2 regions of the Bradyrhizobium sp. R2.2-H genome follow, and region 1 is predicted to be linked to the other one. Evidence: riboswitches for the same ligand, from Rfam matches in the RefSeq annotation. Region 1 holds a riboswitch; the other holds the start of a gene.
What was found. A riboswitch is a leader RNA that binds a small molecule or an ion and turns the genes downstream of it on or off. The one in region 1 is predicted to bind glycine.
Positions count from the first base shown of each region.

Region 1 (5,830 bases):
GTGGAACATAGAAAGTTCTCCTGACGTGAAACTGTTCAAAGGCAGGTCATTGGTTGAGCATAGGGTTCATTCGTTGGGCGAACTAACCTTATGCAATGCCTTTATCTTTTTGAGACTTGCAGACAGTGCCGATCGCGTCAATCCGGTTTCGTCGCAGCCCCTCACGGCGCGCGCACGGGCTCCACAAAGATCGGTTTGGCTCTACAACACCTTTCCGCTTGTCCTGCCCCGCGCAGATGCAATGCGCGTTCCATCTTTCGAAGCTTGAGAGACATTGAGATGAATCCTGCCAATCTTCCCTTTGATTCCGAGGCGATGCTCGAGGGCCTGCGCGGCTGGGTCGAATGCGAGAGTCCGACCTGGGATGCAGGCGCCGTGGACCGCATGCTCGATATCGCGGCGCGGGATATGGCGATCATGGGTGCGACGATCGAGCGCATTGCCGGCCGCCAGGGCTTTGGTGGCGTCATCCGCGCGCGCTTTCCGCATCCCAAGCAGGGCGAGCCGGGCATCCTGATCGCCGGACACATGGATACCGTTCATCCGGTCGGCACCATCGAGAAGCTGAAATGGCGGCGCGAGGGCAACAAGTGCTATGGCCCCGGCATCTACGATATGAAGGGCGGCAATTACCTCTCGCTGGAAGCGATACGGCAACTGGCGCGCGCCTCGTTCACCACACCGCTGCCGATCACCGTGCTGTTCACGCCGGATGAGGAAGTCGGCACGCCTTCGACGCGGGACATCATCGAGGCGGAAGCGGCGCGCAACAAATACGTGCTGGTGCCGGAGCCCGGCCGCGCCGACAACGGCGTCACCACCGGACGCTACGCCATCGCGCGCTTCAATCTCGAGGCGACGGGCCGGCCGAGCCACGCCGGCGCCACGTTGTCGGTCGGACGCTCGGCGATCCGCGAGATGGCGCGGCAGATTCTCGCCATCGACGCGATGACGACGGAAGACTGCACCTTCTCGGTCGGGGTCGTCCACGGCGGACAATGGGTCAATTGCGTTGCGACGACCGCAACCGGCGAAGCGCTCTCCATGGCCAAGCGTCAGGTCGATCTCGACCGCGGTGTCGAGAAGATGCTGGCGCTGTCGGGCACCAGCAACGACGTCACGTTCAAGGTCACGCGCGGCGTGACGCGTCCGGTTTGGGAGCCGGATGCCGGCACCATGGCGCTTTATGAGAAGGCACGCGGCATCGCCAAATCGCTCGGCGCGGAATTACCGCATGCCAGTTCCGGCGGCGGCTCCGACGGCAACTTCACCGGCGCGATGGGAATTCCCACGCTCGACGGCCTGGGCGTGCGCGGCGGCAACGGGCACACGCTGGAGGAGTTCATCGAGGTGGATAGCCTGGTCGAGCGCGGCCGGCTGATGGCAGGTCTGCTGGCGACGTTGGAGTAACAAGCCAACCGTCATTCCGGGGAGCGTCGAAAGCGCGAACCCGGAATGACTGCGACGACTTCGCACTGCACAATACGTCGGCAGTCACGGTCGAAATTTAGCCTTGTCTAAAAATGAGGCGTATCGTACTGCTCGGCCGTCCACGCGACGATGCGGGAGAGATCGCAGCGAAGGCTTTCAGCCTTCGCTGCGGCGCCGACGGAGCAACCGCCCCGGAAACTCTCAGGCAAAAGGACCGTTTCGTCAGGACGATCTGGAGAGAGGCGGCGCGATTTCAGGCAATCGTGACGCCCACCGAAGGGGATAGTCCGTTGCGAGATCCGCAGCGGATCAAGCTCTCAGGTAACCGTGACAGATGGGGCGCCGCCAACGGCCTTTGGCCGGCGGTTAGCCGACTCTAAACACGGGAGCCCCGAACCTCATCATGACCCATATCGCCATCATCGGCGCCGGCATCACCGGCGTCACGACCGCCTATGCCCTGCTCGAACGCGGCTACAGGGTGACGGTGCTCGACAAGCACCGCTACGCCGCGATGGAGACGTCCTTCGCCAACGGCGGGCAGCTCTCCGCATCGAACGCCGAAGTGTGGAACAGCACCGCGACGATCCTGAAGGGCCTGCGCTGGATGTTCCGGCGCGACGCCCCGCTGCTGATGAACCCGCGGCCGAACTGGCATAAATATTCGTGGATGAGCGAGTTCGTCGCCAACATCGGCAACTACCGCGCCAACACCATCGAGACCACGCGGCTCGCGATCGAAGCGCGCAGGCATCTGTTCGACATCGCGGCGCGCGAGGGGATCGACTTCGATCTCGAACGCCGCGGCATCCTCCACATCTATCGCGACAAGGCCGGCTTCGAATCCGGTCTGCGCGTCAACGCGCTGCTGCAGGAAGGCGGCCTCGACCGCCGCCCGGTGACGCCGGAGGAAATCCGCAGCATCGAGCCGACACTGCGCAAGGACTATCATGGCGGCTTCTACACGCCGTCCGATGCGACCGGCGATATTCACAAGTTCACCCGCGGCCTGGCGGAAGCCTGCAAGCGACGCGGCGCGACCTTCATCCACGAGGCCAATATCGATTCGATCGCACGTGCCGGCAGCGGCTTCGTCATCGGCTGGGCCGATCTGGCCGCGAGCGATGCCGTCGCGGCCGCGCGCGGCGCACTGAACGTGGACGGCGTCGTGGTCTGCGCGGGCGTTGCGAGCCGTCACTTCGCCGCCCTGCTCGACGAGCGCGTCAACGTCTATCCGGTGAAGGGCTACTCGATCACGGTGCAACTCGACACCGCCGAAAGCCGCAACGCCACCCCGACGGTGAGCCTGCTCGACGAGGCCGCCAAGATCGTCACCAGCCGGCTCGGCGCCGATCGTTTTCGCGTCGCCGGGACCGCCGAATTCAACGACTTCAATCGCGACATCCGCGCCGACCGCGTGCAGCCGCTGATCGACTGGGTGCGCAACAACTTCCCCGCCGTCGAAACGTCGCGCGTCGTGCCGTGGGCCGGGCTGCGCCCGATGATGCCGAACATGATGCCGGTCGTGCGCGCAGGGCGGATACCGGGCGTGTTCTTCAACACCGGCCACGGCCATCTCGGCTGGACCCTGTCGGCGGCGACGGCGCAGATGATCGCCCAGACCATCGACGGCTGGCGCGGCCTCAACGCTCCGCCGACGGCACCTTCACTTGGGGTTGAGCGTGAACTGCGACATGCATCCTGAGTGGTCGATATCGGAGACATGCCGGCCTCTTGCGACGGCGCAGCCCTTGGCACACAATTTGCCCTAAGAGGACGGCGTCTCCGGGGCCTTTCCAGCCTAAGTGATAGGCATGATAGACACGACAGAGTTCACGGGAGCCTCAGGGCTCCACACGTTCCGTAGCCGGAGATAAGTGCATGCTGGGTTATCTTATTCGCCGCGTTCTGGCCGCGGTGCCCGTGATGGGCGTCGTCGCGCTGTTCGTGTTCCTGCTTCTGCGGCTGACGCCGGGCGATCCTGCCGCGATTCTGGCCGGCGACAACGCGACACCGGAACGGCTCGAGCGCATCCGCACCTCGCTCGGCCTGAACGAGCCCCTCATCGTGCAGTTCATCACCTGGGTGAACAAGCTGCTGCACGGCGACCTCGGGACATCGCTGATCTCCAACCTGCCGGTGATGAAGATGATCGGCCAGCGGATCGAGCCGTCGATCTCGATCGCGCTGTCCACCATCGTCCTCGCCGTGATCGTCGCCGTTCCCATGGGGGTGATCGCGGCCTGGAAGCACGGCACCTGGATTGATCGCTTCGTGATGGGGCTGTCCGTGCTCGGCTTTTCGGTGCCCGTGTTCGTGGTCGGCTATGTGCTGATCCAGATCTTCGCGATCGAATTGCGCTGGGTGCCGGTCCAGGGCTTCCGCAGCATCTTCAACGGCTTCGGGCCGTTCTTCGAACGCATCATCCTGCCGACCTGCGCACTCTCCTTCATCTACATCGCCCTGATCGCGCGCATGACGCGCGCGGCGATGCTCGACGTGCTCGGCGAGGACTATGTCCGTACCGCGCGCGCAAAGGGCATCAACGAGGTTGCGGTGATGATGCGCCACGCGCTGCGCAACGCCGCGGTCCCCGTGATCACCGTGATCGGCACCGGCTTCGCGCTCCTGATCTCCGGCGTCGTCGTCACCGAGAGCGTGTTCAACATCCCCGGCATCGGCCGCCTCACCGTTGATGCGGTGCTGGCGCGCGACTATCCGGTGATCCAGGCGATGATCCTCCTGACGTCGCTGATCTATGTCGTCGTCAATCTTCTCATCGACGTCGCCTACACCCTGCTCGATCCCCGGATCCGGTACTGAGGCAAGGATAAGAATACAAATGTCAGTCGATACCCTTCCCCAGTCGTCCATTCCGATCACGTCGCCGTTGCGGCCGCGATTCGGATTCCTCACCTCGACGCCCATCATTGCGACCGCGACGGTCCTGCTCACGCTGGTCGTGGTGGTCTCGATCCTCGCGCCGCTGATCGCGCCGCATGATCCGATCCAGCTCGCGCCGTCGCAGCGGCTCAAGCCCTCCTCCGCACAGTTCCTGCTTGGCACCGACGCCTACGGCCGCGACCTGTTGTCGCGCGTGATCTATGGCGGCCGCATCTCGCTTCTGATCGGCATCGGCTCGGCGATTCTGTCGATCGCCATCGGGCTCGTGATCGGCCTCGTCTCCGGCTTCTTCAAGCTGGTCGATTCCGTGCTGATGCGCGTCATGGACGGCCTGATGGCGATGCCGAGCATCCTGCTCGCGATCGCCGTGGTGTCGCTGTCCGGCGCCAGCCTCTGGACCGTGCTGATCGCGATCACGATCCCTGAGATTCCGCGCGTCGCGCGCCTGGTGCGCTCGGTCGTGCTGTCGGCGCGCGAGGAGCCTTACGTCGAGGCCGCGATCTCGGTCGGCTCCAGCCTGCCGAAGATCATGTGGCGCCACCTGATGCCGAACACGATCGCGCCGCTGATCGTCCAGGGCACCTATGTCTGCGCGAGCGCCATTCTGACCGAGGCCATCCTCTCCTTCCTCGGCGCCGGCATCTCGCCGGAGACACCGACCTGGGGCAACATCATGGCCGAGGGCCGCCAGTATTTCCAGATCAAGCCGTCGCTGATCTTCTGGCCGGGCCTCTTGCTCTCGATCGCCATCCTCAGCATCAACCTGATCGGCGACGCCGCCCGCGACGCACTCGATCCGCGCATGAAGCAGCGGGAAGGCAAGTGATGACCAACACCATCCTCGACATCAACAACCTCGTCGTTTCCATCGGCAAGAAGCCGAAGGGCGTGAACATCATCGACGGCATCTCGATCCAGGTGCGCGAGCGCGAGACGCTGTGCCTCGTCGGCGAAAGCGGCTCGGGCAAGTCGGTGACGTCGCTCACCACGATGGGCCTCTTGCCGAAGGGCACGCTGGTTCCCACCGGCGGCAGCATCAAGCTGGTCGGCGAGGAGCTGCTCACCGCGACCGACCGCCGCCTGCGCCAGCTTCGCGCGACCAAGATGGCCATGATCTTCCAGGAGCCGATGACCGCGCTCAATCCGGTGGTGCCGGTCGGCCGCCAGATCGACGAGGTCCTGCGCGCGCACACCGATCTCGACGGGAAAGCGCGGAAGAAGCGTATCCTCGACATGATGGAGCAGGTCCACCTGCCCCAGGTCGAGCGCATCTTCGCCTCCTATCCGCACCGCCTGTCCGGCGGTCAGCGCCAGCGCATCATGATCGCGATGGCGCTGGTGCTGGAGCCGAAGCTCCTCATCGCCGACGAGCCGACCACCGCGCTCGACGTCACCACGCAGAAGCAGATCCTGACGCTGATCCGCGAGTTGCAGCGCGATCACGGCACCGCCGTGCTGTTCATCACGCACGACATGGGGGTGGTCGCCGAGATCG
Region 1 covers NZ_SMBR01000009.1:179,780-185,609, reverse strand. Annotated here, with positions in the region: gene EDE08_RS23685 (ABC transporter substrate-binding protein) at 1-9, opposite strand, end outside; gene EDE08_RS23680 (M20/M25/M40 family metallo-hydrolase) at 280-1,410, shown strand; glycine riboswitch at 1,554-1,658, shown strand; glycine riboswitch at 1,662-1,767, shown strand; gene EDE08_RS23675 (D-amino acid dehydrogenase) at 1,835-3,136, shown strand; gene EDE08_RS23670 (ABC transporter permease) at 3,313-4,254, shown strand; gene EDE08_RS23665 (ABC transporter permease) at 4,274-5,161, shown strand; gene EDE08_RS23660 (ABC transporter ATP-binding protein) at 5,161-5,830, shown strand, end outside.

Region 2 (5,830 bases), 130 kb from region 1:
ATGAAGAACGCTTTCGCCTTGACCTGCGAGTGCCGCTCCGCAAGCGCCATGGCTTCGGCGGCGGCGGTGGCTTCGTCGAGCAGCGAGGCGTTGGCGACGTCGAGCCCGGTGAGGTCGCAGATCATGGTCTGGAAGTTGAAAAGCGCCTCCAGCCGGCCCTGGCTGATCTCGGGCTGGTAGGGCGTATAGGCCGTGTACCAGGCCGGGTTCTCGAGGATGTTGCGCTGGATCACCGCGGGTAGGATCGTGCCGGAATAGCCTTGACCGATCAGCGAGGTGAAGACCTGGTTCTGGGCTGCGAGCTCGCCCATATGCGCGATCGCCTCGGTTTCGCTGAGCGGCTTGCCGAGATCGAGCGGAGCGGCCTGCCGGATCGAAGCCGGCAGCGTCTCCGCCATCAGCGCGTCGACGCTTTTCGCGTCGACGGCCTCTAACATTGCGGTGACGTCGCGCGCCGAGGGGCCGATGTGGCGGCGGACGAAACTTGCGGCGGTGTCGCCGTTGGTCTTGCGGTGCGCGGTCATCATGGGTCCTCGCTTTAGATTTGGCTGTCGGTGTCATGCCCCGCGAAGGCGGGGCATCCAGTACTCACCAGCAGCGCGGATTGAACCGAGAGGCCGCGGCGTACTGGATCACCCGCCTTCGCGGGTGATGACACTGAGTATGAGGCGGCTGTCCTCGTCATCTCACGCCGTATGGGCCTTGTAGGCGGCTTCATCCATGAGGCTGCCGAGTTCGCTCTTGTCTGCCATCTTGATCTTGAAGAACCAGGCCGCGCCCTGCGCATCCGAGTTCACCAGCGCCGGTTCGGCGGCGAGCGCCTCGTTGGCCTCGAGCACTTCGCCCGTAACAGGCGCGTAGACGTCGGAGGCGGCTTTCACCGATTCCACGACCGCGGCGGCTTCAGCCTTCTTCAAGCTGCGGCCGACCTTGGGCAGTTCGACGAACACGACGTCGCCGAGCTGCTGCTGGGCGTAATCGGTGATGCCGACGGTGGCGACGTCGCCGTCGATCGCGAGCCATTCATGGTCGGAGGTGTACAGCGTCGTGGTCATTGTCTTATCCTCAGCGTTTGTAGGTGTTTTTCACGAAGGGCATGGCGGCGACTGCGAGCGGCAGTCGCTGGCCGCGCACCTCGGCGAAGAGTTTGGTGCCGAGCTCGCTCAGATTCGTGGGCACATAGCCCATCGCGACCGGCGCATTCAGGCTCGGGCCGAAACCGCCCGAGGTGACCTTGCCGATCGGCTCGCCGCCGGCCGCGTCCGCAAACAGCGGCGCGCCCTCGCGCACCGGCGCGCGGCCTTCGGCGCGTAGGCCGACGCGGCGGCGGGATGCGCCGTTATCGAAATGCGCGAGGATCTTCTCGGCGCCGGGAAAGCCGCCGGCGCGAATCCCGCCGTTGCGGCGGCTCTTCTGCACCGACCATTCCAGCGCGGCCTCGACCGGCGTCGTCGCAGTGTCGATGTCGTGGCCGTAGAGGCAAAGCCCGGCTTCCAGCCGCAGGCTGTCGCGGGCGCCGAGGCCGATCGGCAGCACGTCCGGGTTTTCGAGCAGCGTCCTGGTCAGGCGCTCGGCGTCCGCAGCCGGAACGGAGATCTCGAACCCGTCCTCGCCGGTATAGCCGGAGCGCGAGACGAAGCATTTGATGCCGGCGACCTCGTGCGGGCCGGCATCCATGAATGTCATGGACGGCGCCTCTGCACACAATTTCGCCAGCGCCGCTTCCGCCTTCGGGCCCTGCAGCGCGATCAGCGCGCGGTCGGCAAGAGAATCGATGACGCAGTCGTCCGCGAGGTGCGCGCGCAGATGCGCCTCGTCCGCGTCCTTGCAGGCGGCGTTGACGACCAGGAACAGGTGATCGCCGAAATTGGCGACCATGAGATCGTCGAGAATCCCGCCGTCCGCATTGGTGAACTGGGCGTAGCGCTGCCGTCCCGGCGCGATTGCCACGATGTCCTGCGGCACCAGCCGTTCCAGCGCGCGGGCGGCGTCCTCGACCTTGCCGGACTTCGGCCGGAGCGCGAGCTGCCCCATATGGGAGACATCGAACAGGCCGGCCGCGGCGCGCGTATGGAGGTGCTCCTTCAGCACGCCGGCAGGATACTGCACGGGCATGTCGTAGCCCGCGAACGGCACCATCTTGCCGCCGAGGGACACATGCAGGGCGTGGAGGGGCGTCTGTCGGAGCGATTTCTGGTCGTCGGGTACTGGCATCACAGGGGTCCTCGGCGGTTCCCCGGGGACGATTCCCCGGGCCAACCTGTCGAAGCCCCATCTGTCGCTGTGCCTGAGAGTATTATCCCGTCGGCGGGTGCCACCCGGGTTGTTAGGCCCGTCGGCGCCTCTTTCCAGATGCAATCAAAGCCACGCGGTCCTTTTGCCTGAGAGTTTCCGGGGCGGTTGCTCCTTCGGCGCCGGCAGTAAAGCCGGTCTCTCCCGACGTGGCCGTACGATATAGATGGTTACAGACCACAGGGCGGCCAAGCCTGTCAACGCGGCGGTTTCGCCTTTTCAACCGGGATTGCGCGCCTGCGGCAACCCTCTGATCTCCTTGCACAGTTTCTGGACACTGAAGCAGGCCTTGTCTAAAAGCGCTCTGGCCCGCAGATATCAGCCCTAACCTCTGGTTTGGATGGCAGGAAGCGGGTCCAAGCACACCCGATTGGATGAACATGAGCGGCGTCAACGAGATCAGGTCGACCTTTCTGAACTTCTTTGCCGAGAACGGCCACGAGATCGTGCCGTCCTCGCCATTGGTGCCGCGCAACGACCCCACGTTGATGTTCACCAATGCCGGCATGGTGCAGTTCAAGAACGTCTTCACCGGCGTGGAGAAGCGGCCCTATCAGCGCGCCACCACCTCGCAGAAATGCGTGCGCGCCGGCGGCAAGCACAACGACCTCGACAATGTCGGCTACACCGCGCGCCATCTCACTTTCTTCGAGATGCTCGGCAATTTCTCGTTCGGCGACTACTTCAAGGAGCGCGCGATCGAGCTTGCCTGGAAGCTGATCACCGGCGAGTTCGGGCTGAAAAAGGACAAGCTGCTCGTCACGGTCTACCACACCGACGACGAGGCGGCGGGCCTGTGGAAGAAGATCGCCGGCTTCTCCGAAGACCGCATCATCCGCATCCCGACCTCGGACAATTTCTGGGCGATGGGCGACACCGGCCCGTGCGGCCCCTGCTCGGAGATCTTCATCGACCGCGGCGAGCACATCTGGGGCGGGCCTCCGGGCTCGCCGGAGGAGGACGGCGACCGCTTCCTCGAATTCTGGAATCTCGTGTTCATGCAGTTCGAGCAGGTGACGAAGGAGGAGCGCCAGCCGCTGCCGCGTCCCTCGATCGACACCGGCATGGGCCTGGAGCGGATGGCCTGCATCCTCCAGGGCGTCGAGAGCGTGTTCGAGACCGACCTGTTCAAGAACCTGATCGATGCGACGGCGTCCGCGCTCGGCACCGGGCCGAACGAGCAGACCGTGGCCTCGTTCCGCGTCATTGCCGACCATCTGCGCTCCTCGGCCTTCCTCGTCGCCGACGGCGTGCTGCCTTCCAACGAGGGCCGCGGCTACGTGCTGCGCCGGATCATGCGCCGTGCCATGCGGCATGCGCAGCTGCTGGGTGCGAAAGAACCGCTGATGCATCGGCTGGTCTGGGCGCTGGTGCGCGAGATGGGCCAGGCCTATCCCGACCTGATGCGCGCGGAGAATCTGATCGAGGAGACGCTGCGGCTGGAAGAAACCCGCTTCCGCAAGACGCTGTCGCGCGGCCTCGCCATCCTCGACGAGAAGAGCGCTTCCTTAAAGAAGGGTGACATGTTCGACGGCGACGTCGCCTTCACGCTCTACGACACCTACGGCTTCCCGCTGGACCTGACGCAGGACGCGCTGAAATCGCGCGGCATCGGCGTCGACCAGGCGGCGTTCACGGATGCGATGGAGCGCCAGCGCGAGAAGGCGCGCGCGTCTTGGGCAGGAAGCGGTGATACGAAGACTGCAGATTATTGGTTCCCGATGCGCGAGAAGTACGGCGCAACGGAGTTTCTCGGGTACGACCTTGAAGTGAGTGAAGCGGTTGTCCAAACCGTTATTAAGGGGGGCCCTGAGTTAGACGAATTGCCGGCCGGTTGGGCTGGCGAGTTGGTGTTCAATCAGACACCATTTTATGCGGAGGCGGGAGGCCAGGTCAGCGACAAGGGCTGGATTAGGCGCATTTCCGACGGTGAGATCCTTGCGGATGTTATGCTCTGCCATAAAGAGGCAAATGATCTTATCGTGCACAATGTCCAGATGAAGCGGTTCCCGATAAGGCGTGGAGACGTTGTCCGCTTAGAAGTGGACCATGTCCGCCGCTCGTCGATTCGCGCAAATCACTCGGCGACGCATCTCATTCACGAGGCGCTGCGCCAGGTGCTCGGCGACCACATCGCCCAGCGCGGCTCGATGGTCGCGCCCGACCGCCTGCGTTTCGACTTCGTGCATCCGAAGCCAATCACGGCGGAGGAGCTCGCCCGCGTCGAGGACATCGCCAACGACGTTGTGCTGGAGAACGACGAGGTCACGACCCGCATCATGGGCGTGGACGAGGCCCGCGAGGCCGGTGCACGCGCGCTGTTCGGCGAGAAATACGGTGACGAGGTCCGCGTCGTCTCGATGGGCAGGACCGCGCGCGAGCGCGGCGCCAACGCGCTCGGCTGGTCGGTCGAGCTCTGCGGCGGCACCCACGTCAAGCGCACCGGCGATATCGGCCTGATCACGCTGACGGGCGAGAGCGCGGTCGCATCCGGCGTGCGCCGCATCGAGGCGCTGACCGGCAATTACGCGCGCAGGCACGCCAACGACACCATGGCGCTGGCGAAGACCGCGGCGAACGAGCTGCGCACCTCCCTCGACGACGTGCCGGCCCGCATTGCCGCGCTGATGGAGGAGCGCAAGAAACTCGAGCGCGAGCTCTCCGACGCCCGCAAGAAGCTCGCGATGGGCGGCGGCGCCTCCGCCGGCAACGGCGCAGCCTCAAGCGTGCGCGAGGTCGGCGACGTCAAGCTGATGGCACGTGCCGTGGAAGGCATCGAGATGAAGGATCTCAAGAGCCTTGCCGACGACGGCAAGAAGCAGATCGGCTCGGGCGTCGTCGCCATCGTCGGCGTCACCGAGGACGGCAAGGCCGGTGTGGTCGTCGGCGTCACGCAGGACCTCACCGCGCGCTTCAACGCCGTGAACCTCGTGCGCATCGCCTCCGAGGCGCTCGGCGGCAAGGGCGGCGGCGGCCGGCCCGACATGGCCCAGGCCGGCGGTCCCGATGGCGCCAAGGCGGCGGCCGCGCTCACCGCGATCGAAAAAGCGATGGCGGGCGCTTAAGTCGCCATGGCCCCCGTTCCGCGCGGACGTGGGCTTCGCGATCCCGAATTTCGGGATCGCCTCTACGATTTGCTGGAGCACGATCCGCTGGCCTATTCGGTCGGGTCGCGCTTCATCCAGCTGATCATCGGGGTCATCGTGCTCAATGTGGCCGCGATGATCCTCGCCTCGCTGCCGGAGCTCGATGCGCAGTTCGGCACGCTGTTCGCAGGCATCACCGTCCTGTCCGTGATCGTGTTCGCGCTGGAATATGCGGCGCGGCTGTGGACCGTGGCGGGGCACACCCAGCGCAAGGGCTCCGCGCTGGCCGACCGGCTCGGCTACGCCTTCTCCGCGCTCGGCATCATCGATCTCATGGCGTTCCTGCCGGCGGCAATCGTGCTCGCCACCGGCGGGCATGCGACGCTGGCCGCGCTCGGCGTGCTGCCGTTCTTCAAGCTGATCCGCTATTCGCCGGCGATGCGCTCGCTGCT
Region 2 covers NZ_SMBR01000009.1:46,134-51,963, forward strand. Annotated here, with positions in the region: gene gcvP (aminomethyl-transferring glycine dehydrogenase) at 1-524, opposite strand, end outside; gene gcvH (glycine cleavage system protein GcvH) at 687-1,055, opposite strand; gene gcvT (glycine cleavage system aminomethyltransferase GcvT) at 1,066-2,214, opposite strand; glycine riboswitch at 2,361-2,449, opposite strand; gene alaS (alanine--tRNA ligase) at 2,673-5,357, shown strand; gene EDE08_RS22990 (cyclic nucleotide-gated ion channel) at 5,364-5,830, shown strand, end outside.
Region 2: it holds a riboswitch for glycine, as region 1 does, so the genes downstream of both, gcvT (glycine cleavage system aminomethyltransferase GcvT) here and EDE08_RS23675 (D-amino acid dehydrogenase) in region 1, are expected to answer to the same signal.